DNA from 4 places in the Kitasatospora sp. NPDC004614 genome. Region 3 is predicted to be linked to each of the others. Evidence: riboswitches for the same ligand, from Rfam matches in the RefSeq annotation. Region 3 holds a riboswitch; each other region holds the start of a gene.
What was found. Region 3 has a riboswitch for cobalamin ahead of cobN (cobaltochelatase subunit CobN). Riboswitches for the same ligand answer to the same signal wherever they lie in the genome.
Positions count from the first base shown of each region.

Region 1 (7,379 bases), on a different contig from region 3:
AGCGCGAAGCCGTCGAGGCAGCCTGTGCGGACTTTGCAGGCGTGCTCGCGCTCGGCGGGGGCGCCGTGATGGCCCCTTCCACGCGCGAAGTGCTCGCCCCGCTGCCCGTGGTGTTCCTGGAGGTCGCGCTGGGCGACGCGGTCAAGCGGGTCGGCCTGGACGCCCCCCGCCCGCTGCTCGCGGTCAACCCCCGGGCCCGCTGGCGCGAACTGATGGAGGCCCGCCGCCCGCTGTACCTGGAGGTCGCCACCGCCGTGGTCGACACCGAGGGCCGCACGCCCGAGCAGGCCGCCGACGCCGTACTTGAAGCACTGGAGCTGAAGAACCCTCATGAGTGACATCGTTCGGATTGCCGTTGCTGGTAGTGACGGCCACGCCCCGTACGAGGTGCTGATCGGGCACCAGCTGCTCGGCGAACTCGCCCCGCTGATCGGCCCGAAGGCCAAGCGGGTGGCGATCATCCACCCGGAGGCGCTGGAGGCCACCGGCGAGGCGATCCGCGAGGACCTGGTCGACCAGGGCTACGAGGCGATCGTCCTGCAGGTCCCGAACGCCGAGGACGCCAAGAGCGTCGAGGTCGCCGCGTACTGCTGGTCGGTGCTCGGCCAGACCGGCTTCACCCGCAGCGACGTCATCATCGGCCTGGGCGGCGGCTCGACCACCGACCTGGCGGGCTTCGTCGCCGCCACCTGGCTGCGCGGGGTGCGCTGGATCTCGGTGCCCACCACGCTGCTCGGCATGGTGGACGCCGCGGTCGGCGGCAAGACCGGCATCAACATCGCCGAAGGCAAGAACATGGTCGGCGCCTTCCACCCGCCCGCGGGCGTGCTGGCCGACCTCGGCACCCTGGAGACCCTCGGCAAGCACGACTACGTCTCCGGCCTCGCCGAGGTGATCAAGGCCGGCTTCATCGCCGACCCGGTGATCCTCGACCTGATCGAGCAGGACCCCGCGGCCGCCACCACCCCCGCCGGCCCGCACACCCTGGAACTCATCCGGCGGGCCATCCAGGTCAAGGCCGACGTGGTCTCCGGCGACCTCAAGGAATCCGGCCGCCGTGAGATCCTCAACTACGGCCACACCCTCGGCCACGCCATCGAACGCAACGAGCGCTACAAGTGGCGGCACGGCGCGGCGATCTCCATCGGCATGGTCTTCGCCGCCGAACTCGGCCGCCTGGCCGGGCGGTTGGACGACGCCACCGCCGACCGGCACCGCACCGTACTGGCCTCGGTCGGCCTGCCGCTCAGCTACCGGGCGGATGCCTGGCCGAAGCTGCTGGACGCCATGAAGATCGACAAGAAGTCGCGTGGCGACCTGCTGCGCTTCATCGTCCTCGACGGCCTCGCCAAGACCTCCGTCCTCGAAGGCCCCGACCCGTCGCTGCTGGTCGCCGCGTACGCGGAGGTCTCCGGATGACCGCCGTCCCGGTGCTCGTCCTGAACGGCCCCAACCTGGGCCGGCTGGGCTCCCGAGAGCCCGACGTGTACGGTTCCACGTCGTACGCGGGGCTCGTTGCGCGCTGTGCTGCCCTGGGCGCGGAGCTCGGGCTCTCGGTCGAGGTCCGGGAGACCAACTCCGAGGCCGAGATGGTCGGTTGGCTGCACGAAGCGGCGGACGCCAAGACCCCCGTGGTGATCAACCCCGGCGCGTTCACCCACTACTCGTACGCGATGCGGGACGCCGCCGCACAGCGCACCGCCCCGCTCATCGAGGTGCACATCTCCAACCCGTACACCCGCGAGACCTTCCGGCACACCTCGGTCATCGCCGCGGTCGCCTCCGGCACCATCGCGGGCTTCGGTCTCGGCTCGTACGAACTCGCCCTGCGGGCACTCGCCGAACAGTTGACCACCCGCTGAGCACCGCGCGGCCCGGTGGCGGACTTGTGCCCGCCACCGGGCCGACGTGTACATTCGGCGCAGGGAGGTGACGGTGAGCCAGTACGCGCAGAGCCACCATCCGGGGGGCCAGGTGCCGCCCCGCCCGGGGACGCCCCCGTATCCGACGGCCCCTCAACAGCCGTACCCCGCACCGGTACTGCCCGCCACCACCCAGGCCATACCCACCCTCGGGCCGATCGCCACCCGCCCTGACCGGCCGACCGTCCCGCTCAAGGCCGTCGCGCCCGTCGTCCCCGGCGGCACCGGGCACTTCCTGCTCCCCAGCGGCGGCACCGTCCAACTCCCTGCCGCGCCACCGCCGATGCCCGCACCGGCCGCCCCGCTGCCCGTCGGACCGATCGCCGTCCTGCTGATCGGCGCGGCCGGCGCCGGCAAGACCACCGTCGCCCGCTACTGGGCCGAACGCCGTCCCACCCCCACCGCGCACATCAGCCTCGACGACGTCCGCGAGTGGGTCCAGGCCGGGTTCGCCAACCCGCAGTCCGGCTGGAACACCGCCTCCGAGGCCCAGTACCGCCTCGCCCGGCGCACCTGCGGCTTCGCCTGCCGCAACTACCTCGCCAACGGCATCTCCTGCATCATCGACGACGCCGTCTTCCCCGACCGCCCCGCGATCGGCCTCGGCGGCTGGAAGCGCCACATCGGCCCCGGCATGATCCCCGTCGTCCTCCTCCCCGGCCTCGACCGCGTCCTCGCCCGCAACGCCGAACGCTCCGGCAACCGCCGCCTCTCCGACGACGAAGTGGCCCGCATCCACGGCCGCATGGCCGGCTGGCGCACCTCCGGCCTCCCCATCATCGACAACTCCAACCTCACCGTCCCCGAGACGGCCGCCGCGCTCGACCAGGCGATCCTCTCCCGCCTCCACCAACGCTGACCCCCTGCGGGGAGCTCCCTCCACCCGCGCCGCGCAACCCGACCCGCGACGAGCGCTGCGCGCAGGCCGGCTCTGCCGGGGTGTCGGTGGGGGCGGGGAGAATGGGGGTGTTGGACGGGAACGAATGTGGAGGTGGCGCGGGTGCCCGAGGGGCATGTGGTGCATCGGTTGGCCGGGTTGAACGGGGAGCTGTTCGGGGGGCGGGCGGTGCGGGTTTCGTCGCCGCAGGGGCGCTTCGCGGAGGGGGCGGGGCTGCTGGACGGGCGGGTGTTGGAGGTTGCGGAGGCGCACGGGAAGCATCTGTTCCTGGGGTTCGGCGACGACTGGCTGCATGTGCATCTCGGGTTGTACGGGAAGTACGAGTTCGGGGTGGGGGAGGCCCCGGAGCCGGTGGGGCAGGTGCGGTTGCGGATGGAGAACGGGAGTGGGTACGCGGATCTGCGGGGGCCGACGGCGTGCGAGGTGCTGACGCCGGGGGAGAAGGCGGCGGTGCATCGCAGGCTGGGGCCGGATCCGTTGCGGCCGGGGGAGGTGGGGGATGCGGCGTGGCAGCGGATCTCGCGGAGCGGGACGACGGTGGCCGCGTTGCTGATGGATCAGAAGGTGCTGGCGGGTGTCGGCAACGTGTATCGCGCGGAGGTGCTGTTCCGGTTGGGGATCAGTCCGCACCGGGCGGGGCGGGATCTGAGCCGGGCCGAGTGGGACGCGATCTGGGCGGATCTGGTGGCGCTGATGCATGACGGTGTCGCGGCGGGGCGGATCGACACCGTGCGGCCGGAGCACACGCCGGAGGCGATGGGGCGTCCGCCGCGGGTGGACGACCACGGTGGTGAGGTGTACGTGTACCGGCGGCAGGATCAGCCGTGTCTGGTGTGTGAAACCCCGGTGCGGACCGAGGAGTTGGCGGCCCGGAACCTGTTCTGGTGCCCGCGCTGCCAGCAGGCATGACGGGTCGTCATCACGGAGGGTAGTGGGGAAGCCTTGACGGAAGGTTGACCGGCCCTTGGGCGAGGGGTTCGGGGCGCGCTCCTATTGTCGGGTCCATGCCCGTGCAACCGTTCCAGGGCCCGCGCCCGACTCCGGCCCTTCCGGTCCTCCCGTACCGCAAGCCCACCAAGGGGCGTGACTACTGGGTGCTGGACGATGTCCTGCCGGATCCGGATGCGGTGCGGGCCCGGCATCTGGCGCGTACCGACTGGGACGAGGGGTATCCGCACAGGCCGGAGCCCTGGCCGGGGTTGCGGGCGATGCCCGGGCTGGAGCCGGAGGAGTTGGCGCACGTCGAGAAGCTGGTGCGGGAGACCGTGCAGGCGCCGCGGATCTGGGCGTTGAGCGAGGCCGAGGGCGGCACGTTCAACCACAACTGCGTGCAGGTGGTGGGGGAGGGGGAGTGCGAGCCGCGGCCGCACACCGATTCGCGGTCGCTGTGCCGGTACGCCGCCGTGCTGTACCTCAACCCGAACGTGCCGAAGCGGTGCGGGACGAGCTTCTACCGACAGAGCCTGCCGGGGGGCCGGCTCGGCGGGAACACCGTGGTCGCCCCGCACAACAATCTGGTGGACGCGCTCGGCACCCGTTTCGTCCCGCCGGACTCGTTCACCGAGGATCTGGCCGTTCCGCACCGCTACAACCGGCTGCTGCTGTACACCGCCAACCTGATGCACACCGCGACCGAGTACTACGGCTCCACCCTGGACGAGAAGCGGATGACCTGCGTGTTCTTCTGGATGGCGTGACGCGCCGTCAGCCGCCGGGCGGGCGTGATCTTCGACACCTGCGCGGTGTGACGCTCTTGCCGCCGCGTGGTGGCCGGATCTACGGTGGGCGGGCCGTGGTGTTCGGGAAGCCGGTGCACTGTGCTCGTCACAGGAGTCCGGAGCGGCCCTCGCCACTGTGATCGGGGAGTCGTCGGCTCCCACCTCGTGCCACTGGCCGCTCGCGGCCGGGAAGGCCGGGCGCCGACGCCGAACACCCCGTCAGCCAGGAGACCGGCCACGGCATCTCACGAAGTGATCCACGAGGTGCTGGAGCGTGATGCGCGGATGACCGCGTCCAATTCGACCGTGCCCGGAAACGTCCCGGGCTCCCCTCTTCCTGCTTTCCGCTGGCGGCGCGAGGACACCTTGCGCACCGCCGGCCTGATGGCGGTGATCCTGGCCCTGCACGTGGCGGCGTTCGGGACGCTGCTGTTCCTGGTGGTGCCGGAGAAGTACCAGGTGGGTACCCAGGTGTTCGGCGTGGGCCTGGGCATCACGGCCTACACGCTGGGCATGCGGCACGCCTTCGACGCCGACCACATCGCGGTGATCGACAACACCACCCGCAAGCTGATGGCGGACGGCCGCCGGCCGGTCTCGGTGGGCTTCTGGTTCGCGCTCGGGCACTCCTCGATGGTGGTGCTGATGGCTGCGCTGGTGGCCGGCGGGGCGGCGCTGGCGGGCACCCTGATGGACGAGGGTTCGACGACCCATCAGGTGCTGGGCACCATCGGCACCACCGCGTCGGGGGCGTTCCTGTACCTGATCGCGGCGCTCAACCTGGTGGCGCTGCTGGGCATCCTGCGGGTGTTCCGGGCGATGCGGGCCGGTGAGTACGACGAGGCCGAGCTGGAGAAGCACCTGGACTCGCGGGGCTTCCTGGCCCGGATCCTGGGCCGGGCGACCCGTTCGATCACCCGGCCCGGGCAGATGTTCCCGGTGGGCATGGTGCTGGGCCTGGGCTTCGACACCGCGACCGAGGTGACCCTGATGGTGATGGCGGGTTCGGGTGCGGCGTCCGGCCTGCCCTGGTACGCGATCGTCTGCCTGCCGCTGCTGTTCGCGGCCGGGATGAGCCTGTTCGACACGCTGGACGGCACGTTCATGAACTTCGCCTACCAGTGGGCGTTCTCCAACCCGGTCCGCAAGGTGTACTACAACCTGACCATTACGGGGCTGTCGATCGCGGTGGCCTTCGTGATCGGCACCATCGAGCTGGTCGCGGTGCTGCACGACAAGTTCGGCCTGGACGATCCGGTGTCCGGCTGGATCGCCGGACTCGGTCTGGAAAACGTCGGCTTCGTGATCGTCGGCCTGTTCGTGGTGGTCTGGGCGGCGGCGATCGGCTACTGGCGGATCGCCCGGCGGTCCAAGGCCTTCGCGGGGGCAGGGGCCTGAGAACGCGCGGCCTGACGGGAAGTCAACCTGCGGCCAGGATCAGCGTTCCGGCGACGGCCAGTCCGGCGCCGACCACCTGGACCCGCAGCAGCCGTTCCTTGAGCAGGCCGCGCGCCATCAGCGCCGTCACCACGGGGTAGAGCGAGGCCAGCACCGCCGCCACCGCGACCGAGCCCAGGTGGGTGGCGGCGGCGTACAGGCCGTTCGCGGCCACGTCGGCGACGCCGACGGCGGTCAGTGAGGGCAACGAACGGGCCGCGCCGCGCAGTTCGACCGGCTCCCGGCGGGCGGCGGCGGCCAGCATGCCGATGCCGACCACCGCGTTGGTCAGTCGTTGCACGCACAGCGTCAGCAGCAGTCCGCCGCCGGCGCTGCCATGCGCGATCAGGGCGAGCACCGCGCCGAACGCGAACGCGGCGGAGAGGGTGAGGACGAGGACCCGGCGGCTCACAGCCGGTCCGCCGCGCTGCGGGCCGCCGGCCAGCGCGACCCCGGCGATCGCCACCAGGATCCCCAACCCCTGGACGGCGCCCGGCCGTTCGCCGAGGAACAGGCCGACGCCGATCGGCACCAGCACGCCGACGGTGGCCAGCGGTGAGACCACGCCCATCGGCCCGAGCGCCAGTGCCTTGTAGAAGGCGAGCAGCGCGACCGGCCCGATCACGCCGGCCGCGACGGCGTACCAGAGCGCGGGGCCCGCGTCGGCCCAGCCGCCGGTGGCGGTGACGGCCAGGACGAGGACCAGGGCGGCGGCGGTCTGCGAGAGGACCACGACGCCGAGCGCGAACATGGACGCCCTCGCGGCCCGCTCCGGCGTCAGCCGCGGCATGGTGGTCCAGATCGAGCAGGCCCGCACCAACCCCAGTGTCGGCACCGTGGTCCGGCTCGCCGACGCCCTCGGCGTCTCGATCGCCCGGCTGCTCGACTACGACGAGACCTCGGTGGTGCGGATCATCCCCGCCGAGGACGCCGTGCGGCTGTGGAGCGGCCCGGACGGCGGCAGTGGCGTCCTGCTGAACGGCATCGAGGCCCCCGGCCCGCTGGAGCTGTGGACCTGGCACCTGCGCCCCGGCGAGACCCACGCCTCGGACCCGCACCCGGCCGGCACCGTCGAGATCGCCCGGATCGACGAGGGCGAACTCACCCTCGTCCTCGACGGCCGCGCCCACCGCATCCCGGCCGGCTCCACCGCCTCCTACGAGGCCGGAACCGCCCACAGCTACCGCAACGAGGGCACCGGCGACTGCCGGCTCACCCTGGTGGTCTCCGTGCCCCCGCCGGCCGGCAAGTGAGCGAAGGGCCCCGGGAAGCTCCCGGGGCCCTTCGCCGCACGTCTGTCAGAGGCCGTACCTGCGCCGGTACAGCTCCACCCGGCCCGCGGTGTCCAGCAGGCGGGCCTTGCCGGTGTAGAACGGGTGGCTCGCGGAGGACGTCTCGACGTCC
Region 1 covers NZ_JBIALR010000004.1:69,248-76,626, forward strand. Annotated here, with positions in the region: gene ACFYST_RS12470 (shikimate kinase) at 1-338, shown strand, start outside; gene aroB (3-dehydroquinate synthase) at 331-1,419, shown strand; gene aroQ (type II 3-dehydroquinate dehydratase) at 1,416-1,862, shown strand; gene ACFYST_RS12485 (AAA family ATPase) at 1,936-2,781, shown strand; gene ACFYST_RS12490 (Fpg/Nei family DNA glycosylase) at 2,923-3,729, shown strand; gene ACFYST_RS12495 (DUF6445 family protein) at 3,825-4,517, shown strand; cobalamin riboswitch at 4,597-4,793, shown strand; gene ACFYST_RS12500 (HoxN/HupN/NixA family nickel/cobalt transporter) at 4,824-5,936, shown strand; gene ACFYST_RS12505 (EamA family transporter) at 5,959-6,726, opposite strand; gene ACFYST_RS12510 (XRE family transcriptional regulator) at 6,725-7,228, shown strand; gene ACFYST_RS12515 (type B 50S ribosomal protein L31) at 7,274-7,379, opposite strand, start outside.
Region 1: another riboswitch for cobalamin. It lies ahead of ACFYST_RS12500 (HoxN/HupN/NixA family nickel/cobalt transporter); the one in region 3 lies ahead of cobN (cobaltochelatase subunit CobN).

Region 2 (7,379 bases), on a different contig from region 3:
TCGTCAGCGTGTACACGGTGTAGACCCCGCACAGTCCGGAGTTGCCGAACGCCTGGGTGATCACCCAGCCGGCGGGGATCGGCGACTGTCCGCAGACGGTCAGGCTGGTCTGGGTGGTGACCTTCGTCAGGGTGTTGACGTTGTAGGTGCCGCAGGCCGAATTGTTGCTCTGCACCTGGGTGATGACGTACCCGGACGGGATCGCGGACTGGCCGCAGACCTGGAGCGTCGTCTGGTCGGCGACCTTGACCAGCGAGTACCCGGGGTAGCTGCCGCAGCCGGCGCCGCTCTGCATCGTGGTGATCACCCAGCCGTCGGGGATGCGGGAGTTGGAGCACACCTGGAGCGAGGTCTGGGTGGTCACCAGCGTCACCGTGTACGTCCCGTAGGTGCCGCAGGCGGGCGAGTTGGGCTGGATCGCGGTGATCACCCAGCCGGGGAGGATCGCGGACTGGCCGCAGTCCTGGAGCGTGGTCTGGGTGGTGACCTTCAGCAGGGAGTACTGCGGGTAGTTGCCGCAGCCGGCGCCGTTCTGCGAGGAGGTGATCACCCAGCCGTCCTGGATCGGCGACATCGCGCAGGCCTGGTACGAGGTCGCCGTGGGCGGGATCAGCGTCACGGTGTACGTCCCGTAGGTGCCGCAGGCGGGCGAGACGGTCTGGACCGCGGTGATCACCCAGCCGGGGAGGATCGCGGACTGGGCGCAGTCCTGGAGCGTGGTCTGGGTGGTGACCTTCAGCAGCGAGTACAGCGGGTAACTGCTGCCGCAGGTCGGGCCGGTCTGCATCGCCGTGATCACCCAGTGGTCGGGGACGGGCGAGTTGGAGCAGGCCTGGATGGTGGTGGCGTCGCCCAACTCCGTGATGGTGAACAGCCCGTAGCCGCTGCACCCGGCCCAGTTCTCGCTGGTGATCACCCAGCCTGCGGGGACGGGGGTGTACCCGCAGATGGTGGTCGTCGCTCCCTGCGCCACTGCCGGAGCGGCCTGTGCCACTGCCGGAGCACCCTGTGCCACCGCCGGAGCGGCGTGCGCCGTCGGCGCGCTCACAAGCGTGACGGCGCCCAGCAGGACGGCCATCACCGCGATCCATCTGGTCAGTGTCTGCCGAAGTCCTGTCATCTCCGTTGCCCCTCCTGGTCGGTGTCCGGCGCGGTGAGCCTGGCAGGCCGCCGGGTCCGTGAACAGACCGCGTCCCACCTGCGGCGTTACCGCCGGATCGGGGCCGAAAACCGTTCGCCCACCCCTGCACCGCCCTGGTCCACCGCGCCCCTCGGGATCGGCCCCCGCGGAAGGACGACACCCGGCCGAGTTCGAAGGCGGCAGCTGGTTGACGGAGCATCCGTTCCCCAACGTGCCTCCCACCTGCGGCTGCGCGGGAGGGACCAGGCAGAATCGGCGTCATGCGTACCCTTCTCGTCATCGGCATCGGCGCGGGCGATCCCGACCACCTCACTCTGGAGGCGGTCAAGGCGATCGGCCGCACGGATGCGTTTCTGCTGCTGGACAAGCCCGAGGAGCGCCAGGACCTGATCCGGTTGCGGCGACAGATGATCGCCGAGCACGGGCGGCCCGGGCACCGGGTGGTCGAGTTGATCGACCCGGCGCGCGACCGGAGCACGGCCGCGTACCGGGAGGCCGTCGAGGAGTGGCGGGAGCGGCGGGCCGATCTGGTCGAGCAGGCGGTGATCGAGGAGCTGGCGGACGGCGAGACCGGTGCCCTGCTGGTCTGGGGCGACCCGGCGCTGTACGACAGCGTGACCGCCGTGCTGGACCGGATCCTGGCGCGCGGCCGCACCGAGTTCGAGTACACCGTCATCCCCGGCATCAGCAGCATCTCGGTCCTGGCCGCCCGCCACCGCACCACCCTGACCCGCACCGCGCGGCCGGTGCGGATCACCACGGGGCGCCGCCTCGCCGCCGAAGGCTTCGGGCCGGGCTCAGAAGACGCGGTGGTGATGCTGGACGGGCAGGCCGCGTTCACCAAGATCGACCCGGCGGGTGTGCACATCCACTACGGCGCCTACCTGGGCACCGAGGACGAGATCCTGGCCTCCGGTCCGCTCGCCGAACAGGCGGACCGGATCGCGGAGTTGCGCGAGCAGGCGCGCGAACGCAAGGGCTGGATCATGGACAGCTACCTGCTGCGCCGCACCGAGGACTGACCCCGCACACCCCATCGAGCGGACGGGTGCGGAGCCCAACTCCCCCACCCGTCCGCCTCGTTCTAGACTGATCGCGCAACTGGTTCGCGCACTGCCTCTGGGCAGGCGCGTCGTAAGAGGGAACCCGGTGGGAATCCGGGACTGCCCCGCAGCGGTGAGTGGGAACGACCGCCGTCATACGCACTGGGTCCGGACGGGCCCGGGAAGCGACGGCCAGTAGGTGTCCGGGCGTCGGCCCGGGCGGGGCCCGCGAGTCCGAAGACCTGCCCGTTGCCCGGGTGCGACGGCTCGCTCCCGGCCTCCGGTGACCTCGCGGGCGGGTCGGCCAACCATCGGTCGGGCAGGCGCAGTTGACAGCGCCGCACGACTCACGGGCCTTCGCTTTCCGCGGTGTCGTCGGACCCAGGTTCGAGGCTCGCGAAGGAGAGTCCCCTTGACCACGAGGTCCACAGCCGCGGCAACTGTCCACGGCTACCCCCGTCAGGGCGCCGACCGGGAACTGAAGAAGGCCGTCGAGGGCTACTGGAAGGGCACCGTCGCCGCTGACGCGCTGCTCGCCGCCGCCGCCGAACTGCGCTGCGCCAACTGGCGTCAACTGGCCGGCGCCGGCATCACCGAAGTCCCCACCGGCGACTTCTCGCTGTACGACCACGTGCTGGACACCACCGTCGCCGTCGGTGCGATCCCGCCCCGGCACCGGGCCGCGGTGGACGCCGACCCGCTGGCCGGCTACTTCGCCATGGCGCGCGGCACCCAGGAACTCGCGCCGCTCGAAATGACCAAGTGGTTCGACACCAACTACCACTATCTGATACCGGAGTTGGGGCCGGACACGGTGTTCGTCGCGAACTCCGCCAAGCAGGTCGGCGAGCTCCGCGAGGCACTCGGCCAGGGCTACCGGGCCCGCCCGGTGCTGCTCGGCCCGGTCAGCTACCTGCTGCTCGCCAAGGCCGCGCCCGGAACCGCGAACGGTTTCGAGCCGCTCACCCTGCTGGACCGGCTGCTGCCGGTGTACGCCGAACTGCTGGCCGAACTGCGGGCCGCCGGCGCCGGATGGGCCCAACTGGACGAACCGGCGCTCGTCCAGGACCGCACCCCGGCCGAACTGAACGCCGCCGCCCGCGCGTTCCGCGACCTCGGCGCGCTGACGGACCGTCCGAAACTGCTGGTCGCCTCGTACTTCGACCGCCTCGGCGAGGCCCTGCCGGTACTTGCCGAATCCCCGGTCGAGGGTCTGGCGCTGGACTTCACCGGACCGGCCGCCGGCAACCTCGCCGATCTCGCCGCGGTCGGCGGCCTGCCCGGCAAGCGGCTGGTCGCGGGCGTGGTGGACGGCCGCAACGTGTGGATCAACGACCTGGAGAAGTCGCTGGCCACCCTCGCCACCCTGCTCGGCCTCGCCGACCGGGTGGACGTCGCCCCGTCCTGCTCGCTGCTGCACGTCCCACTGGACGTGGTCGCCGAGCGCGACCTGGACCAGCAGATCGGCCGCTGGCTGGCGTTCGCCCGGCAGAAGGCCGCCGAGACGGCCCTGCTGGCCCGCGCCCTGCGCGAGGGGACCTCCGCCGTCACCGCCCAACTCGCTGCCAACCGGGCCGACTTGGCGTCCCGCGCGGCATCCCCGATCACCCGCGACCCGGCCGTCCGGGCCCGCGCCGCCGCCGTCACCGACGCCGACACCCGCCGCGCCGACCCGTACCCCGTCCGCGCCGCCGCCCAGCGGGCCCGGCTCCAGTTGCCGCCGCTGCCCACCACCACCATCGGCTCGTTCCCGCAGACCGACGAACTGCGCACCGCCCGCGCCGAGTTGAACGCCGGACTGCTGGAGGAGGCGGACTACCACGCGCGGATGGCCGACGAGATCCGCGAGGTGATCGCCTGCCAGGAACAGGCCGGCCTGGACGTGCTCGTGCACGGCGAACCCGAACGCAGCGACATGGTGCAGTACTTCGCCGAGCAGCTCACCGGCTACCTGACCACCCGGCACGGCTGGGTGCAGTCCTACGGCACCCGGTACGTGCGGCCGCCGGTGCTGGCCGGTGACATCTCCCGCCCGTCCCCGATGACCGTCGACTGGTACGCGTTCGCACAGAACCTGACGGACCGCCCGGTCAAGGGCATGCTGACCGGACCGGTCACCATGCTGGCCTGGTCGTTCGTCCGCGACGACCAGCCGCTCGCCGACACCGCCCGGCAGGTCGCGCTGGCGCTGCGCGACGAGGTCGCCGACCTGGAGGCGGCGGGCGCGGCGGTGATCCAGGTGGACGAGCCGGCGCTGCGCGAGACGCTGCCGCTGCGCCGGGCCGGGCGGCCCGGGTACCTGGACTGGGCGACCGGGGCGTTCCGGCTGGCCACCTCGCCGGTGCGCTCCGACACCCAGATCCACACCCACATGTGCTACGCCGAGTTCGGCGACATCCTGGGCGCCATCGGCGAGTTGGACGCGGACGTGATCTCCCTGGAGGCGGCCCGCTCGCACATGCAGGTCGCCCACGAGCTGGCCGCCGCCGGCTGGTCGGCCGAGGTCGGCCCGGGCGTGTGGGACATCCACTCGCCGCGCGTTCCGTTCCCCGCCGAGACCGTCCTGCTGCTGCGCCTGGCGCTCACCACCGTCCCCGCCGAGCGCCTGTGGGTCAACCCCGACTGCGGCCTGAAGACCCGCGGTTGGCCCGAGACCCGCGCCGCGCTCCACAGCCTGGTCGCCGCCGCCCACACCCTCCGCGCGGAGCTGCCGGGCTGACGGCCTGTCGGACTGACGCGCTGACGGCCCTGGTGGTTCAGACGTCGAACCGGACGCCGGTCAGCCGCTCCGACAGCTCCCACAGCTCCCACAGCCGCCGTGCACACGCTGGTGCAGTCGCTGCGCTACCAGGTGCAGGCCGACACGCCGTCCGTGCGGGTGCAGGAGGTGGTGTTGCCCTGGTCGACACGGCGATGACGGCGGACCGGGAGGGCGCGGTCCGCAAGCTGTCGGCCGCCGAGGCCGCCACCACGATCGTCCGGGGCATCGAACGTGGCCGCCCCGTCGTCGCGGTGGCGCCTCCCGCGCCCTGCCGGCGCTGCTGCGCGTACACCACCCGATCGCCCACCGCATCCTGCGGGACGGCTGAACACCGCCCTGGTTCTCGGCCGGAATTCAGCTCTGACGACGGCCCTACGACCTCACCACCGGCAGGACGTTCTCCCGGTACGACTTGCCCGGGTCCTTCGGATCCGCCGCGGAGTTCCCGCGCGGTGCGAAGTCGCACGCGATGTACGTGTCGAACCAGAAGTAACCGTCCTTGTCGGGGCCGCCGTCGCGCCGGCCGCCCACCCGGGCGCAGCCGATCTTCGTGGTGGACTTCCACACCAGCTGGGTGAAGTTGCCGGTCTCGCGGGAGAAACCGGGCTTGCTGTAGTCGTAGGACGCGGCCCCCGCGTACCAGGAGTCCACCGCGCCCTTGCAACCGTCCGGCGTGTAGCCGCCTTCGGGGTTGTCGCCGGCGAACGAGCTCCAGCTCAGGGTCTCGCCGTACGCACGGGCCAGACCGTCGTGCTGGAAGCCGCCCGGCTCGGAGATCTTCTGTGCGCGGGACTTGGCGTACTCCACGATCTCCGGATCGATTGCGAGCGGAGGTGCCTGGTGCTTGGCCCGGTACGCGTTGATGGCCGTGAGGCAGTCGCTCTGGAACCCGTTGTCCGTCCGGTCCGCGAACGCACGCCGCACCGGACCGGCAGCCGTCGCGGGCTGCATCACCGTCATCATCGCCACGGCCGCCGCAGCCGCCGCCAGGGCAACCCTGCGGACCTGAGGTGCAATCAAGGAGTCCTCCTACTCACGCTGATCCAACTGCCCTGCTTAACGCTCTCACCTCCCCCAGGGCACGACACCCGGCCGACGGTGCGGCGCGCACGCGGACCTGCGCAATCGTTGTTACAGCCTCGGTACGTCCGCCCAGTGTGTCGGTGGCGGGCGCTACAGTCCGCCCGTCGTCGAGTAGGAGTGCCATGAACAGCCAGATCGACTGGCCGTCAGTCCGGGAGCGGGTCATCGCCGTGGAGGAGGCGGATCGGCGTGCGCGTGGCCTCGCGCCCTCTCGGCATCCGACGTTCGAACCCGTCCTGACTCCCGACGAGATCGCGGAGGTCGAGGCGCAGTGCGGTGTCGAACTCCCCGCCGACTACCGCTCGTTCCTGGCCGAGGTCGGGGTGAACGGCCCAGGTCCGTGGGTTCGAGCTCACCTCGTTGCGCCGAGTCGACGGCAGGTGGGGGTGGGTCTGGGACGACGACGAGACCTTGCGCTGGCTGCTGGACTCCAGCGGGCCGTTCGTCGAGACCGAGGACTGGCCGACCCGCCAGGCGGAAATCCTTCGAGCCGCCGGATACGAGCCCACGCCCCAAGGCGCAGACAACCGCTCCGACTTCCGCAGGGCCTTCGGTGAGGCCGGCGGCGAACGCTGGTACCGGGAGCGCGGGCGGGGTGCGATCCACCTCAGCAACGACGGGTGCGGGGCATCCGGCTGGCTCATCGTCGTCGGCCCGCATCGCGGGGAACTCCGCGACCGGGAGCAGGGCATCAACCCGCCCTTCGAGCCGTACGTCGACGCGGCGGGAAACCGCCACACCTTTGGCACCTGGTACCTCGAGTGGCTCGAGCGGTGCGAGTCGGCGGCTCAGTGATCAAGGGCACCCTGGACGCACTGGGGTGTTTGCAGGTGACGTACATTCCGGGGCTCGGGAAGGGCGGTGCGGAGCGGGCGTTGATCGAGGCGGTGCGGGTTCGGGCGGAGCCGCGCCGCTCACGTGAACGGCCTCGCAGGCTCTCCGCCCTCGCCCGTACGGATGAACACGCGGGGCGCGGAAAGCGGTGAATCCGACAGCCGGTTGACGGCGCGTCAATCTGATACTGCCTCAAAATCACGGGACACCAGTCCTGTTGCCGGTCCGGCGCGTCCGCGTGTTGCGGGGCGCGCAACACCCTCACGATCCGGCATGCTGCTGTCCACCCCGGCGCAGCGGCGGCCGGGGTTGGCGCGACCGACCCGTGACGGGCCGGCGGGTACGGGTGGAGGATTCGGGTGCGGCGTACATGGCGACCCGGCGGATCGACGAACGGCCGACGGGGGTGTGGAGCGTGATGGCGGGGCCTGTCCGGGACGGCGGGCTCCTGCCGCTGGATCGTGAACTGAACAGGGAGTGCCGGGAGTTCGCGGAGACGTTGCGGGAGCTGTTCCTG
Region 2 covers NZ_JBIALR010000026.1:35,402-42,780, forward strand. Annotated here, with positions in the region: gene ACFYST_RS33460 (hypothetical protein) at 1-1,120, opposite strand, end outside; gene cobF (precorrin-6A synthase (deacetylating)) at 1,402-2,163, shown strand; cobalamin riboswitch at 2,227-2,449, shown strand; gene metE (5-methyltetrahydropteroyltriglutamate--homocysteine S-methyltransferase) at 2,597-4,903, shown strand; gene ACFYST_RS33475 (CAP family protein) at 5,318-5,965, opposite strand; gene ACFYST_RS33480 (hypothetical protein) at 6,440-6,823, shown strand; partial or broken gene ACFYST_RS33485 (GNAT family N-acetyltransferase) at 6,844-6,939, shown strand; gene ACFYST_RS33490 (response regulator) at 7,233-7,379, shown strand, end outside.
Region 2: another riboswitch for cobalamin. It lies ahead of metE (5-methyltetrahydropteroyltriglutamate--homocysteine S-methyltransferase); the one in region 3 lies ahead of cobN (cobaltochelatase subunit CobN).

Region 3 (7,379 bases):
GTGCGCGAGGCGCTTGTGCATGTGCTGGTAGGAACCGTAGAACAGCGGGTCGCCCTCGGCGAGGACGACCACCATCCGCCCGGCGTCGAGGTGCGCGGCGAGCCGGTCGGACGCCTCCTGGTAGAAGTCGTCCAACGCGCCCCGGTATCCGCCCGGGTGGTCGGTGGTCTCCACGGTGACGGGGTACATCAGCTGCTCTTCTATCTGGCCGCCCGCCAGATAGCGCTCCGCGATGGCCCGGGCGTGCGAACGCCCGTGCCGCGCACAGTGGTAGGCGATGACGTCGGCCCGGCCGATGAGTTCGGCGGCGCGCACCGTGATCAGCGACGGATCACCCGGCCCGACACCGACGCCGTACAGCCGCCCGGCCGCCGACTCCCCGGCCGCCGACTGCCCGGCCCCGTCGATTTCCTGACGCTCAGTCATTCCTGTTCGCTCGCAATCGCATTGATCGCGGCAGCGGCGATCGCGCTGCCGCCCCGGCGGCCCCGGACCACCAGGTGTTCCAGTGCGGCCGGGTGTTCGGCCAGGGCCTGCTTGGACTCGGCGGCGCCGATGAAGCCGACCGGGACGCCGATCACGGCGGCGGGCCGGGGCGCGCCGGCCTCGATCAGCTCCAGCAGCCGGAACAGCGAGGTCGGCGCGTTGCCGACGGCAACCACGGCGCCCTCCAACCGGGGTAGCCAGAGTTCCATCGCGGCGGCACTGCGGGTGGTGCCCATGGCACGGGCGAGTTCGGGCACCGACGGGTCGGTGAGGGTGCAGATCACCTCGTTGTCGGCGGGCAGCCGCTTGCGGGTCACGCCACTGGCAACCATGTTGACGTCGCAGAGGATCGGCGCCCCGGCACGCAGGGCACGCCGGGCGTCGGCGACCACGTTCGGCGACCACAGCAGGTCCTCGACCAGGTCGGTCATGCCGCAGGCATGAATCATCCGCACCGCGACCTGGGCCACGTCGGCAGGCAGCGCGGCGAGGTCGGCCTCGGCGCGGATGGTGGCGAAGGACTGGCGGTAGATGGATGCGCCGTCCTTCTCGTAGTCGATCATTCGGTCCTCCGCCATTCGGCATTGCGCGCCTCGGCGACTGCCTCGGCGATGTCGTTCTCGGCGCTGTTGCGCTCGGTGCTGTCGTTCTCGGCGCTGTGGTTCTCGGCGCTGCGGTTCTCGGCGCTGCGGTTCTCGGCGCTGTTGCGCCCGGTGCCGTTGCACCCGGTGCCGTTCTGCCCGGTGCCGTTCTGCCCGGTTATGTCGTTTTTGGTGCTGTTTTTGTCGCCGGTGTTGCAGCCCGCCGAGTTGATCCCTGCGCGGATTATCTCCGCGTAGATGTTCTCCTCGGCGCCACCCCCCGCGACCCCCCTCCCACCGGACCCGATACCCGCACGGACAATCTCGGCGCCGCCACCCCCCGCACCCCGACCGACCTCGCGGGCCCGCCCGTCCACGGCGACCCGGTATCCGGTTGCGGTGGCCAGCACGTCGACCCAGCGACCGGCCGGGTGTCCGCAGCGCCGTTCGCACCCGGACCAGTGAACGGGCAGCCCCACAGCAGGAACGGCGGCTATCGCGCGCACGGCCTGCGCACGAACGTCGGCAAGCGCTTTCCCGCAACCGGGCAGACCGGTGCAGGCGCTGACGCCCTCCCAGGGGCCTCCGGACTCGACCCGGAAGCCCGCGTCGGCGAGGCGTGGCAACCAGTCGGCACCGGCTCCGGGCACCACGACGCCCCGCCACGGCGTGAGCCGCACGCTCGCGCCGCCGCCGCCGCTCGCGCCGTCGCACCCCTCCCCCGCCGACGCCAGCGCGTCCGCCAGCAGTCGCCACTGCGCACTGGTCGCACGGCCGAACCGCAGCCCGACCGACACCCCGCCACCGCGACCGCCACCACCACCGCCGCCATCACCGCCACCACCACCACCGGGGATCGCACCCAGCACCGGTCGCTCCCCCGTGAATCGCGGCAGCGGCACGTCGCCGGCGGGCAGTTCGGACTGCACTTCGCGCAGGTGCCAGGCACGGCCGGCGGCCAGGTCGAGGAAGTGGCGGGCGGCGTCGAGGGCGGCGGGGACGGGGTGGTCGACGGTGGAGGCGTGGTCGGCGCGGCCGAGGCGCAGCAGGGCGCGGCCGTCGCCGATTGCGATCAAGGTCACATCGGCGTCGAGGGCGGCGGTGTCGCCGCGGCCGTCGTCGAGGGCGAACAGGAACTTGCCGGAGAGTCGGGCGGCCCAGGGTGCGGCGCACAGGGCGGCGTCCAACTCTCGCACCCAGTACGGGAGATCGACGCCCGGGGCGCCGCGGCCGTCGAGGCCGGCGAGCGGGGAGGCGGCGATGTTGCGGACGCGTTCGTGGGTGTCGGAGGGCAACAGGCCGACGGAGCGGAGCCGTTCGGCGAGGTCGGTGGCGCACTGTTCGCGCAGGCCGCGCAGCTGGAGGTTGCCGCGGGAGGTGATCTCGACTTCGCCGTCGCCCAGCGCGTCGGCCGCGTCGGCCAGGGCGAGTAGCTGATGGTACGTCAAGTAACCGCCGGGGAGGCGGAGTCGTGCGAGTTGGCCGTCCTCGGCGGGGTGCAGGCGGAGCGCGCCGGGGCAGGCGTCGGCGCGGCCTCGGTCGGGCCCGACGAAGGGTGCCGCAAGGGCGTCGGGTGTGGGTGGCATGGCGGCGAGCATACCCATGGCCGCGATTCGCGCCACCGCCCCGACCACCGCCCCGACCAGCAGCCCGGCCACCACCCGAGTGGCAGCCCCAATCGTCGCCCGGAGCTCGCCCGAAGGTCCCGCGCCAGAGTCAAATCCCCAGGTCAGCACGGGTTCCCGGGGGCGGAACCGGTGGGGCGTCGCAGGTCACACTCCCGCCGACGGGCCATCAACCCGTACGATGCTGGGCGGGCACCTCTCGGGGTGTCCGCTGCCAGCGACGGCACAGCGGAGGAAGTCCGGTGAGAATCCGGTGCGGTCCCGCCACTGTGACCGCGGCTCAGTGAGCCGTGGGAGCCAGGAACTCCGGCCGTCCTCCACTGCCCGGGGCGAGGACCCCGAGGAAGGTCCGTGCCATGCGCTGCCGCATGCCCGCATCCCGGCGGGTGCCCGTGGGCTCTGTCCCCACCGGGGCATCCACCGGGCCGTCGTCCGTTGCGACATCCCCCGGGCCGTCCGTCGCGACGTCCACCGGGCTGTCCATCGCACCGCCCGTCGGGCCGTCCCACGTCCTCGATCACACCTGTGCTCCCACCACCGGGTTGACCGGGTTGCCCGGGTTGTCCGCGCTGTTCGAGATGCCCGGGAGGGCTTTCGCATGATCCTGCTGCTGTCCACGTCGGACACGGACCTGCTGAGTGCCCGGGCGTCGAGCGGGCCGGTGCGGTTCCGTTGGGGCAATCCGGCACGCCTGGATCCCGCCGAGCTGCCTGCCCTGCTGGAGGGTGTGGAGCTGGTGGTGGTGCGGCTGCTGGGTGGGCGTCGGGCCTGGCAGGAGGGGCTGGACGTGCTGCTCGCGGGGCCGCGTCCGGTGGTGGTGCTGACGGGTGAGCAGGCGCCGGACGCGCAGTTGATGGAGTTGTCGACGGTGCCGGCGGGCATCGCGGCGGAGGCGCACGCGTACTTGGCGCACGGTGGTCCGGAGAACCTGGCGGAGCTGGGTGCGTTCCTGTCGGACACGGTGCTGCTGACAGGTCACGGGTTCGCGCCGCCGGCCTCGGCCCCGTCCTGGGGTCCGCTGGAGCGCACCGCCCGCACCTCGGAGGGCCCTTCCGTCGCGGTGCTGTACTACCGGGCGCACCACATGAGCGGCAACACGGCGTTCGTGGAGACGCTCTGCCGGGCGATCGAGGACGAGGGTGCGCAGGCCCGCGCGTACTTCTGCGCGTCGCTGCGCGGCGCGGAGCCGGAGCTCCTGGCGGAGCTGGGCGCGGCCGACGTGATCGTGACGACGGTGCTGGCGGCGGGCGGCACCCGGCCGGCCGACGCGCAGGCGGGTGGGGACGAAGAGGCTTGGGACGCCGGGGAGTTGGCGGCGTTGGACCGGCCGATCCTGCAGGCGCTGTGCCTGACCTGGTCGCGGGCGCAGTGGGCGGGCAGTGACGACGGGCTGTCTCCGTTGGACACGGCGACGCAGGTGGCGGTGCCGGAGTTCGACGGTCGGCTGATCACTGTTCCGTTCTCGTTCAAGGAGGTCGACGAGGACGGGCTTACGGTGTACGCAGCGGACCCGGAGCGTGCGTCGCGGGTCGCCGGGATCGCGGTGCGGCATGCGCGGCTGCGGCACACTCCGGCGTCCGAGCGGCGCCTCGCCCTCGTTCTGTCCGCTTATCCGACCAAGCATGCGCGGGTCGGCAACGCGGTCGGCCTGGACACCCCGGCCTCGGCGATCCGGCTGCTGGAGCGGCTGCGCGCGGAGGGCATGGACCTGGGCGACAGCCTGCCGGGTCTGGACACCGGGACCGGGCACGGCCACGACGGCGACGCGCTGATCCACGCGCTGATCGAGGCGGGCGGCTACGACCAGGCGTGGCTGACGGAGGACCAGCTGTCCCGCAACCCGGTGCGCATCCCGGCCGCCGACTACCGGCGCTGGTACGCCACGCTCCCGGCGGCGCTGCGCGAGCAGGTGGAGGAGCACTGGGGTCCGGCGCCGGGCGAGCTGTATGTCGACCGGTCGCAGAACCCGGACGGCGACATCGTGCTGGCGGGTCTCCGGTCGGGCAATCTGCTGGTGCTGATCCAGCCGCCGCGCGGGTTCGGCGAGAACCCGGTGGCGATCTACCACGACCCGGATCTGCCGCCGAGCCACCACTACTTGGCGGCGTACCGCTGGATCGCGGCGGCGCAGCAGGACGGCGGGTTCGGTGCGCACGCGGTGGTGCACCTGGGCAAGCACGGCAATCTGGAGTGGTTGCCGGGCAAGACGGCGGCACTGTCGGCGGAGTGCGGTCCGGACGCCGCCCTCGGCGATCTGCCGCTCGTGTACCCGTTCCTGGTGAACGATCCGGGTGAGGGTACGCAGGCGAAGCGCCGGGCGCACGCGACGCTGGTCGATCACCTGGTGCCGCCGATGGCGCGGGCCGATTCGTACGGTGACATCGCGCGTCTTGAGCAACTGCTGGACGAGCATTCGAACATCGCGGCGATGGACCCGGCGAAGCTGCCGGCGATCCGGGCGCAGATCTGGACGTTGATCCAGGCCGCGAAGCTGGACCACGACCTGGGGTTGGCGGAGCGGCCGGAGGACGACGGGTTCGACGACTTCCTGCTGCACGTGGACGGTTGGCTGTGCGAGGTGAAGGACGCGCAGATCCGTGACGGTCTGCACGTGCTCGGCCAGGCTCCGCGCGGTACTGACCGGGTCAACATCGTGCTGGCGATCCTGCGGGCGCGGCAGATCTGGGGCGGCGTGCGTGCGCTGCCGGGTCTGCGGGAGGCGCTCGGTCTGGACGAGGCAGCACTGACGCTGGGGGCGACGGACGCGGCCGAGGCGCAGGCGCGGGCGCTGGTGGAGGCGATGGAGGCGGAGGACTGGAACCCGGCGGCGGTCGCGAAGGTCGCGGCAGGCCTGCCGCCGGCCGTCTCCGAGGTGCTGGCGTTCGCGGCGGCGCAGCTGGTGCCCCGACTCGCCGCGACCACGGACGAGTTGGACGCGGTGCTGCACGCACTGCAGGGCGGGTTCGTTCCGGCGGGGCCGTCGGGGTCGCCGTTGCGCGGGCTGGTCAATGTGCTGCCGACGGGGCGGAACTTCTACTCGGTGGACCCGAAGGCGGTGCCGAGCCGGCTCGCCTGGGAGACCGGGCAAGCGCTTTCCGCCTCCCTGATCGAACGCTACCGGGCCGACAACGACGGGCAGTTCCCGCCGTCGGTGGGCCTGTCGCTGTGGGGCACCTCGGCGATGCGTACGGCCGGTGACGACATCGCCGAGGCGCTGGCGCTGCTCGGCGTCCGCCCGGTGTGGGACGACGCCTCGCGCCGGGTGACGGGTCTGGAGGCGATTCCGCTCGCCGAGTTGGGCCGTCCCCGGATCGATGTGACGCTGCGCATTTCGGGGTTCTTCCGCGACGCGTTCCCGCACGTGGTGGCGCTGTTGGACGACGCGGTGCGGCTGGCGGCCGGCCAGGAGGAGCCCGCCGAGCAGAACTTCGTCCGGGCGCACGTGCAGGCGGACCTGGCCGAGCACGGTGACGAACGCCGGGCCACCGTCCGGGTGTTCGGCTCGCGTCCGGGCACCTACGGCGCGGGTCTGCTGCAGCTGATCGACAGCCGGGACTGGCGCACGGACGCTGACCTGGCCGAGGTGTACACAGTGTGGGGCGGTTACGCGTACGGGCGGGGGCTGGACGGGCGCCCGGCCCGGGAGGAGATGGAAAGCGCTTACCGCCGGATCACGGTGGCGGCGAAGAACACCGACACCCGCGAGCACGACATCGCCGACTCCGACGACTACTTCCAGTACCACGGCGGCATGGTGGCCACCGTGCGCGCGCTGACGGGCAGCAGCCCAGCGGCGTACATCGGCGACTCGACCCGCCCGGAGACGGTGCGCACCCGCACCCTCACCGAGGAGGCGGCCCGGGTGTTCCGGGCGCGGGTGGTGAACCCGCGCTGGCTGGAGGCGATGCGCCGGCACGGCTACAAGGGCGCGTTCGAGATGGCCGCGACGGTGGACTACCTGTTCGGCTACGACGCCACCACCGGCGTGGTCGCTGACTGGATGTACGAGAAGCTCACCGAGGAGTACGTCCTCGACCCGGTCAACCGCGAGTTCTTCGCCGAGGCCAACCCGTGGGCCCTGCACGGCATTTCGGAGCGTCTGCTGGAGGCCGCCGAACGCGGCCTGTGGGCGGAGCCGGACCAGGCGCTGCTGGCGGAGCTGCGGCAGGTCTTCCTGGAGACCGAGGGCGACCTGGAAGGCGAATGACCCGGGCCAGGGCAGTGAACACCGGGCCCGCGTGGTGAACACCGGGCCAGGGCAGTGAACACCGGGCCCGCGTGGTGAACGCCGGACGGCACCTCGGACGACACCGACATGTCGGTGATCGAATAGGGGTGCCTTCCACCCCGCCCGGGCGGACAATTTCCACATGAGCCTGCGAATCGCCCTCACCCGCCCGGCGCGCTACGGCGCGCTGGCCGCGGGCGCGCTGCCCGTCCTGACGTTCCCGGGCGCCGGCCTGGCCGTGCTGGCCTGGGTGGCGCTGGTGCCGGGGCTGTTGCTGATGCGGGCGGCGGGCGGGGCGCGCGAGGCGGCGGTGCGCGGCTGGTGGTTCGGCGCGGGGTTCATCCTGACGGCGATGTATTGGCTGATCCCGTCGATCGGCCCGGCGCTGCCGCTGCTGGCGGTGGTGTTCGGGGTGCTGCAGGCGCCGGTGGGTCTGGCCGTGTGGTGGTTGCTGCACGG
Region 3 covers NZ_JBIALR010000001.1:1,107,159-1,114,537, reverse strand. Annotated here, with positions in the region: gene ACFYST_RS04865 (precorrin-2 C(20)-methyltransferase) at 1-426, opposite strand, end outside; gene ACFYST_RS04860 (precorrin-8X methylmutase) at 423-1,049, opposite strand; gene ACFYST_RS04855 (hypothetical protein) at 1,046-2,653, opposite strand; cobalamin riboswitch at 2,878-3,016, shown strand; gene cobN (cobaltochelatase subunit CobN) at 3,291-6,899, shown strand; gene lnt (apolipoprotein N-acyltransferase) at 7,063-7,379, shown strand, end outside.

Region 4 (7,379 bases), on a different contig from region 3:
GCGCTGGCGTTCGTGCTGGTGATGGACAAGCAGGCGGCGATCAACATGCAGCTGCTGGGCGGCGTGTGGATCCTGCAGACCGCCGTGGCGCTGGTGGCGGGCCTGTTCACCCGGTGGTTCCACCGCTGGGCGCTGCTGGCGGGCTGGGCGACCGGCATGATCTACGGCACCTGGCGGGCGTACGGGGTGTCCTCGCCGGCCACCAAGCACTTCGGCGGGTCGGCCGCGAAGATCCCGGTGATCGGCGAGATCGGCTACATCGGCCTGACCGGGTTCGTGCTGAACCTGCTCGTCGCGGTGGTGCTGACGCTGGTGCTGCGGGCCCTGAAGGCCCCGGAGGGCGTCGACGAGACCTCGAAGGCCGACTACTCCGCGGAGGCCGGTGACGAGGCTGTGGAGCGTGCCCCGCAGCCCACGCTGGCGCACTGACGCGTGCGGGGGCGCAACCCGCCCCCGTTTGCGCCCTTGGGTCGCGCCGTTGCCTCGATCGACACTGGGGTGACGGCGCGATCATCTGTTATGACCGCCCTTTTCGGGAGAGACACGGGAGAGACGAGCACCACCGAGGCAGCACCGACAACGGGGAGCCACCGCCATGACCGACCTCACCACGGTACGCAACGGGCACCGCACCCAGGCCGACGGCGGACGGCGGCTGCCGTCGGTCCTGATCGCCACCCGGCACGGCGAGTCCACCGCCAACGTGGAGTTCCGGCACGCGGACTCCACCGGTGCCCTGACCGTCCCGATCACTTGCCGCGACGCCGACATCCCGCTCTCCCTGCGCGGCCAGGCCCAGGCCCAGGACCTGGGCCGCTGGTGGGCCGCCCTGCCGCCCGCCGACCGCCCCCGCTCGGTGTGGTGCTCCCCGTACGTGCGCACCGCGGAGACCGCGAGAATCGCCCTCGCCCAGGCGTCCGGGCTGGGCGCCGTCCCGGTGGGCCTGCCGATCCGCTACGACGAGCGGCTGCGCGACCGCGAGCTGGGCGTGCTGGAGATGCTCACCAAGGCCGCCATCGAACGCGACCACCCCGCCGAGGCGGAGCGCCGACGGCGGATGGGCGAGCTGTACTACCGGCCGCCCGGCGGCGAGTCCTGGCTGGACGTGGCGCTGCGGGTGCGCGGCCTGCTGCGCGACCTGAACGAGGAGGAGGCCGGCCGGCCGGTGCTGCTGGTCGCCCACGACTGCACGGTGCTGATGCTGCGTCACGTGCTGGACCGGCTGGGCGAGGAGGAGCTGCTGGCGCTGCCGCCGGTGGGCAACTGCTCGACCAGCCTGTGGCGGGCCCGCGAGGGCCGGCTGCGGCCGTCCGGCTGGAACCAGACCTCGCACCTGTCCTGAGCGGCCGTCAGGCGGGCTGCCGCTCGGCAGCCCGCCCGAGGCCGCCGGGCCCGCCGAAGGCCCGCCGGTAGGCCTGCGGGGTGGTGCCGAGGCGGCGGCCGAAGTGGTGCCGCAGGGTGGCGGCGTTACCGAAGCCGCAGCGGGCGGCGACCGCGTCCACGCTCTCGTCGGTGGACTCCAGCAGGCGCTGCGCGAACAGCACCCGCTGGCCGGTCAGCCAGCGGTGCGGAGTGGTGCCGGTCTCCTGCTGGAAGCGCCGGGCGAAGGTGCGCGGGGACATGTGGGCGTGCCGGGCGAGGTCGTCCACGCTGGTCTCCCGGTCGAGGCGGTGGCGCATCCACTCCAGCGTCCCGGCCAGTGACTCGCCGTCGCCCTCGGGCAGCGGGCGGGTGACGAACTGCGCCTGCCCGCCGTCGCGGTGCGGGGCGACCACCATCCGGCGGGCGATCTCCCGGGCCACCTCGGCGCCCTGCACCTTGCGCACCAGGTGCAGGCAGGCGTCGATGCCGGCGGCGGTGCCGGCCGAGGTGATCACCGGGTCGTCGTCCACGTACAGCACGTCGGGTTCGACGGTGGTCAGCGGGAAGCGCTCGGCCAGCACGTCGGCGTACCGCCAGTGGGTGGTGCTGCGGCGGCCGTCGAGCAGGCCGGCGGCGCCGAGCAGGAAGCTGCCGGAGCAGATCGACAGCGTATGGGCGCCGCGCGCGTGGGCGGCCCGCAGGGCCTCGCAGAGCGCCTCGGGGTAGTGGTCGCGGATGCCGGTGGCGGTGGCGATCACCAGGTCCGCCTCGGCGAGCCGCTCCGGGCCGTACGGCACGTGGACGTCGAAGCCGGCGTGGGTGCGCATCGGGCCGGGCCGGTCGCCGACCAGGCCGAACTCGTACACCGGCAGGCCGGTGTCGCTGCGGTCCAGGCCGAACACCTCGCAGGCCACGCCCAGTTCGAAGGGGTGGATCTCCTCCAGCACGATCACCGCGACGTTCCTCAGCATCCGTCCAGCATGGCAGTGGCAGGATTTCGTGGCAATGCTGCGTTCCTGCCACTCGTGACGGGGTGCCGCGGCGCGGAGAGTGGGGCCATGACCTCCGCGCTCGCCCTGCTGGGCCTCATCGGCAGCTTCGGACTCCTCGGCGTTCTGGTCGGCCGCGACCTGAACCGCAACGGCCGCCCGGGCCGGCCCGAACGGCACCGCCCGACCGGCTACCCCTTCGACCCGGACCTGGCCGACCCGCGCCGGACGCGGTCCGGCACACTGTCCGGATGCACTCCCCGATCGTCCGCCGCGCCCTCGACCACGACCTCGCCGGAGCCGGGGAGGTCAGCATCGAAGCCTTCGTCGGCGACGGCCACACCGACCCCGCGTCCGGCTACGTCGAACTGCTGAGGGACACCGCACGCCGCAACCGGGAGGCCGAGCTGCTGGTCGCCGTCGACGGCGACGGGACGGTCCTCGGCTGCGTGACGTTCGCCGCAGGCGGCACCCCCTGGGCGGACGTCGCGCTCCCGGACGAGGGCGAGATCCGGATGCTGGCGGTCGGCGCGGCCGCCCGCGGGCGCGGCGTCGGACGGGCGCTGGTCCGCGCGGCGATGGACCGCAGCCGGGAACTCGGACTGGCCGGGATGGCGTTCTCCACCCGGCCGGAGATGACCGCGGCGCACCGGATCTACGATGCTCTGGGCTTCCTCCGCACCCCCGGACGGGACTGGGAGGCGGCCCCGGGCGTGGACCTGATGGTCTACACGATGCGGTTCTGAGGCGGTTCTGCGGCGGTTCTGCGGCCGTTCCGAGGCGGCTCCGGCGCGGTTTCCGTTGTCTACGCGCGGCACCTCCAACGCGACACGCGCTACTACATCTGGTGCCGCCAGCTCCAGCCGCCACAACATGTATGCTCGACCTCGCTGTCGAAGCAGGGGAACCCGGTGCGAATCCGGGACTGCCCCGCAACGGTGAGCGGGCTGTAGCAACGCCCGCGCAGTCCGAGGACCTGACCGACGGTGTGCGACACGGCATCCCCGCAGACGCCATGCAGCACTGTTTTGCCGTCCGGCCTCGCGGGCGGGCCGGGGGTGGGTCTTTCGCGCGCCGATCGAGCGTTTTCGGCGTGCCGTCCTCCCCTGCCGCACGCGCGCCACCGGACACCTTGAGCCACGTCCGCCGCCGCCACAGGAGAGAGTGCGCCTTGACCGTCGCCGCCTCAGTCACCCTGCCGTCCCAGGCTTCCGCCGACGCCTTCACCGACCCCGGTGCGGCACTGCTTCGGCTGCTCACCGACCGCAGCACCGACCTCCCCCAGGTGGACCCCGGCCACGTCGCCGCCGCCGCGCTGCGCGGCCGCCACGCCGGCTCGGACTTCGCCGAGCTGCGCGGGCTGGCCGTGGAGGCCGCCGCGTCGATGATCGCCGAGGACCCGCAGTACTCGAAGCTGGCCGCCCGCCTGCTGGCGATGGAGATCGCCGACGAGGCCGCCACCCAGGGCGTCACCTCGTTCTCCGCCTCGATCGCCGTCGGCCACGCCGAGGGCCTGATCGGCGACGCGACCGCCGAGTTCGTCGCCGCCCACACCGCGCTGTTCGACTCGCTGATCGACGCCGCCGGCGACGACCGCTTCGAGTACTTCGGCCTGCGCACCGTGCAGTCCCGCTACCTGCTGCGCCACCCGATCACCCGCAAGGTGGTCGAGACCCCGCAGCACTTCCTGCTGCGCGTGGCGGCGGGCCTGGCGGTCGGCAACTCCGAGCAGTCGGTGCTGGAGGTGGCCGAGCTCTACAAGCTGATGAGCCGCCTGGAGTACCTGACCAGCTCCCCGACGCTGTTCAACTCCGGCACCCGGCACCCGCAGATGTCCTCCTGCTACCTGCTGGACTCGCCGCTGGACAACCTGGACTCGATCTACAACCGCTACGCGCAGATCGCCCGGCTGTCCAAGCACGCCGGCGGCATCGGCCTGTCCTACTCCCGGATCCGCTCCCGCGGCTCGCTGATCCGCGGCACCAACGGCAAGTCGAACGGCATCGTCCCGTTCCTGCGCACCCTGGACTCCTCCGTGGCGGCGGTCAACCAGGGCGGACGGCGCAAGGGCGCGGCCTGCGTGTACCTGGAGACCTGGCACGCCGACATCGAGGAGTTCCTGGAGCTCCGCGACAACACCGGCGAAGAGGCCCGCCGCACCCACAACCTGAACCTGGCGCACTGGATCCCGGACGAGTTCATGCGCCGCGTGAACGCCAACGAGGACTGGTCGCTGTTCTCCCCGGCGGACGTCCCCGAGCTGGTCGACCTGTGGGGCGCCGACTTCGACGAGGCCTACCGCAAGGCCGAGCTGGCCGGCAAGGCCGTCCGCACCATCCCGGCGCAGACCCTGTACGCCCGGATGATGCGCACCCTGGCGCAGACCGGCAACGGCTGGATGACCTTCAAGGACGCCTCCAACCGCGCCGCCAACCAGACCGCGCTGCCGGGCCGCACGGTGCACTCCTCGAACCTGTGCACCGAGATCCTGGAGGTCACCGACGACTCCGAGACCGCAGTCTGCAACCTGGGCTCGGTCAACCTGGGCGCGCACGTCGCCCCAGGCGCCTCGGCGGACGACCTGATCAACGCGATGGACTGGGACCGCCTGGACGCCACCGTGCGCACCGCGGTCACCTTCCTCGACCGCGTGATCGACATCAACTTCTACCCGACCACCGAGGCCGGGACGTCCAACTCCCGCTGGCGCCCGGTCGGCCTGGGCGTGATGGGCCTGCAGGACGTCTTCTTCAAGCTCCGGCTGGACTTCGACTCCGCCGAGGCGAAGGCGCTCTCCACGCTGATCTCCGAGCGCATCATGCTCACCGCGTACGAGCGCTCCGCGGACCTGGCCGAGCAGTTCGGCCGCCACGAGGCGTACGGCGAGACCCGCGCGGCCCGCGGCCAGCTGCACATCGACCATTTCTTTAAAGACCAGCACAGCGGTGGTGCCACCCCGCAGTGGACCGAGCGCTGGGACGCGCTGCGCGCCCGGATCGCCGAGACCGGTCTGCGCAACTCGCTGCTGCTGGCGATCGCCCCGACCGCGACCATCGCGTCCATCGCCGGCGTCTACGAGTGCATCGAGCCGCAGGTGTCCAACCTGTTCAAGCGCGAGACGCTGTCCGGCGAGTTCCTCCAGGTCAACCCGTACCTGGTGCGCGAACTGAAGGAGCTCGGCGTCTGGGACCAGCAGACCCGGGACGAGCTGCGCGAGGCCAACGGCTCCGTGCAGGACTTCAAGTGGCTGCCGGAGAACGTCCGTTCGCTGTACCGCACCGCGTGGGAGCTGCCGCAGCGCGCGCTGATCGACCTGGCCGCCGCCCGGCAGCCGTACATCGACCAGAGCCAGTCGCTGAACCTGTTCATGGCGGCGCCGACCATCGGCAAGCTGTCCTCGATGTACGCGTACGCCTGGAAGGTCGGTCTGAAGACCACCTACTACCTGCGCTCCCGCCCCGCGACCCGGATCGCCCAGGCCGCGTCGGGCGCCGCCCGCACCGCCGCGCCCGTGCCGGTGCAGACCCCGACCCTCAGCCAGGCCGAGCAGGACGCCATCGCCTGCTCCCTGGAGAACCCCGAGTCCTGCGAGGCGTGCCAGTAATGAGCTCCGAAGACCAGAAGAAGATGCTGCTCGACCCGGGCTTCGAGCTGACGCTGCGTCCGATGCGCTACCCGTCGTTCTACGACCGGTACCGGGACGCGATCAAGAACACCTGGACCGTCGAGGAGGTGGACCTGCACTCCGACGTCGCCGACCTCGCCAAGCTCTCCGAGGGCGAGCGGCACATGATCGGCCGGCTGGTCGCGTTCTTCGCCACCGGTGACTCGATCGTCTCGAACAACGTGGTGCTGAGCCTCTACAAGCACATCAACTCGCCGGAGGCGCGGCTCTACCTGTCGCGGCAGCTGTTCGAGGAGGCCGTGCACGTCCAGTTCTACTTGACGCTGCTGGACACCTACCTGCCCGACCCGGAGGACCGCAACGCGGCCTTCGCCGCGGTGGAGAACATCCCCTCCATCGCGCAGAAGGCGCAGTTCTGCTTCAAGTACATGAACGCGGTCGACCACATCGACTCGCTGCAGAGCAAGGACGACCGGCGGGCCTTCCTGCTGAACCTGATCTGCTTCGCGGCGTGCGTCGAGGGCCTGTTCTTCTACGGCGCGTTCGCCTACGTGTACTGGTTCCGCAGCCGCGGCCTGCTGCACGGCCTGGCGACCGGCACCAACTGGGTGTTCCGCGACGAGTCGATGCACATGGACTTCGCGTTCTCGGTGGTCGACACCGTCCGCGAGGAGGAGCCCGACCTCTTCGACGACGAGATGGCCAAGCAGGTCACCGAGATGCTGGAGGAGGCCGTCGAGGCCGAGCTCCAGTTCGCCCAGGACCTGTGCGGTGACGGCCTGCCCGGCATGAACACCGCCTCGATGCGCCAGTACCTGGAGGCCGTCGCCGACCAGCGCCTGGCCCGCCTCGGCCTGCCGATCCGCTACGGCTCGACCAACCCGTTCGGGTTCATGGAGCTGCAGAACGTCCAGGAGCTGACCAACTTCTTCGAGCGCCGGGTCTCCGCGTACCAGGTCGCCGTCGAGGGCTCGGTCTCCTTCGACGACGACTTCTAGGCCGGAACCGGGCCGCACCCCGTACACGGCCGAGGGCCGCACCCCGTTTCCACGGGGTGCGGCCCTCGGCCGTTCTCAGAAACCTCGGCGGGTCAGCCGCGGCCCGAGGTGCCGCTGGCCCAGACCGCGCCGCCGGCGCTCGGGCTGCCGTTCTGGGTGTAGACCACGAAGTTGGCGTCGTCCTGGAGCAGGGCGTACGCCCCGGTGTTGCCGTAGGAGTTGGTGCTCCACAGGGCGGCGGTGGTGCTGCCCGCCTTGTAGATCACCATGTTGCCGTCGGGCTGCATGGAGAGGTACGCGCCGGCGTTGCCCCAGGTGTTGGTGGACCAGATCGCGGCGTTGTCGCTGCGGCGGTACATCACCAGGTTGCCGTCGTCCTGCATGACCAGCCGGACGGTCGCCGAC
Region 4 covers NZ_JBIALR010000013.1:101,193-108,571, forward strand. Annotated here, with positions in the region: gene mctP (monocarboxylate uptake permease MctP) at 1-429, shown strand, start outside; gene ACFYST_RS24840 (histidine phosphatase family protein) at 596-1,342, shown strand; gene ACFYST_RS24845 (helix-turn-helix domain-containing protein) at 1,350-2,333, opposite strand; gene ACFYST_RS24850 (GNAT family N-acetyltransferase) at 2,603-3,097, shown strand; cobalamin riboswitch at 3,218-3,350, shown strand; gene ACFYST_RS24855 (ribonucleoside-diphosphate reductase subunit alpha) at 3,523-5,955, shown strand; gene ACFYST_RS24860 (ribonucleotide-diphosphate reductase subunit beta) at 5,955-6,974, shown strand; gene ACFYST_RS24865 (glycoside hydrolase domain-containing protein) at 7,067-7,379, opposite strand, start outside.
Region 4: another riboswitch for cobalamin. It lies ahead of ACFYST_RS24855 (ribonucleoside-diphosphate reductase subunit alpha); the one in region 3 lies ahead of cobN (cobaltochelatase subunit CobN).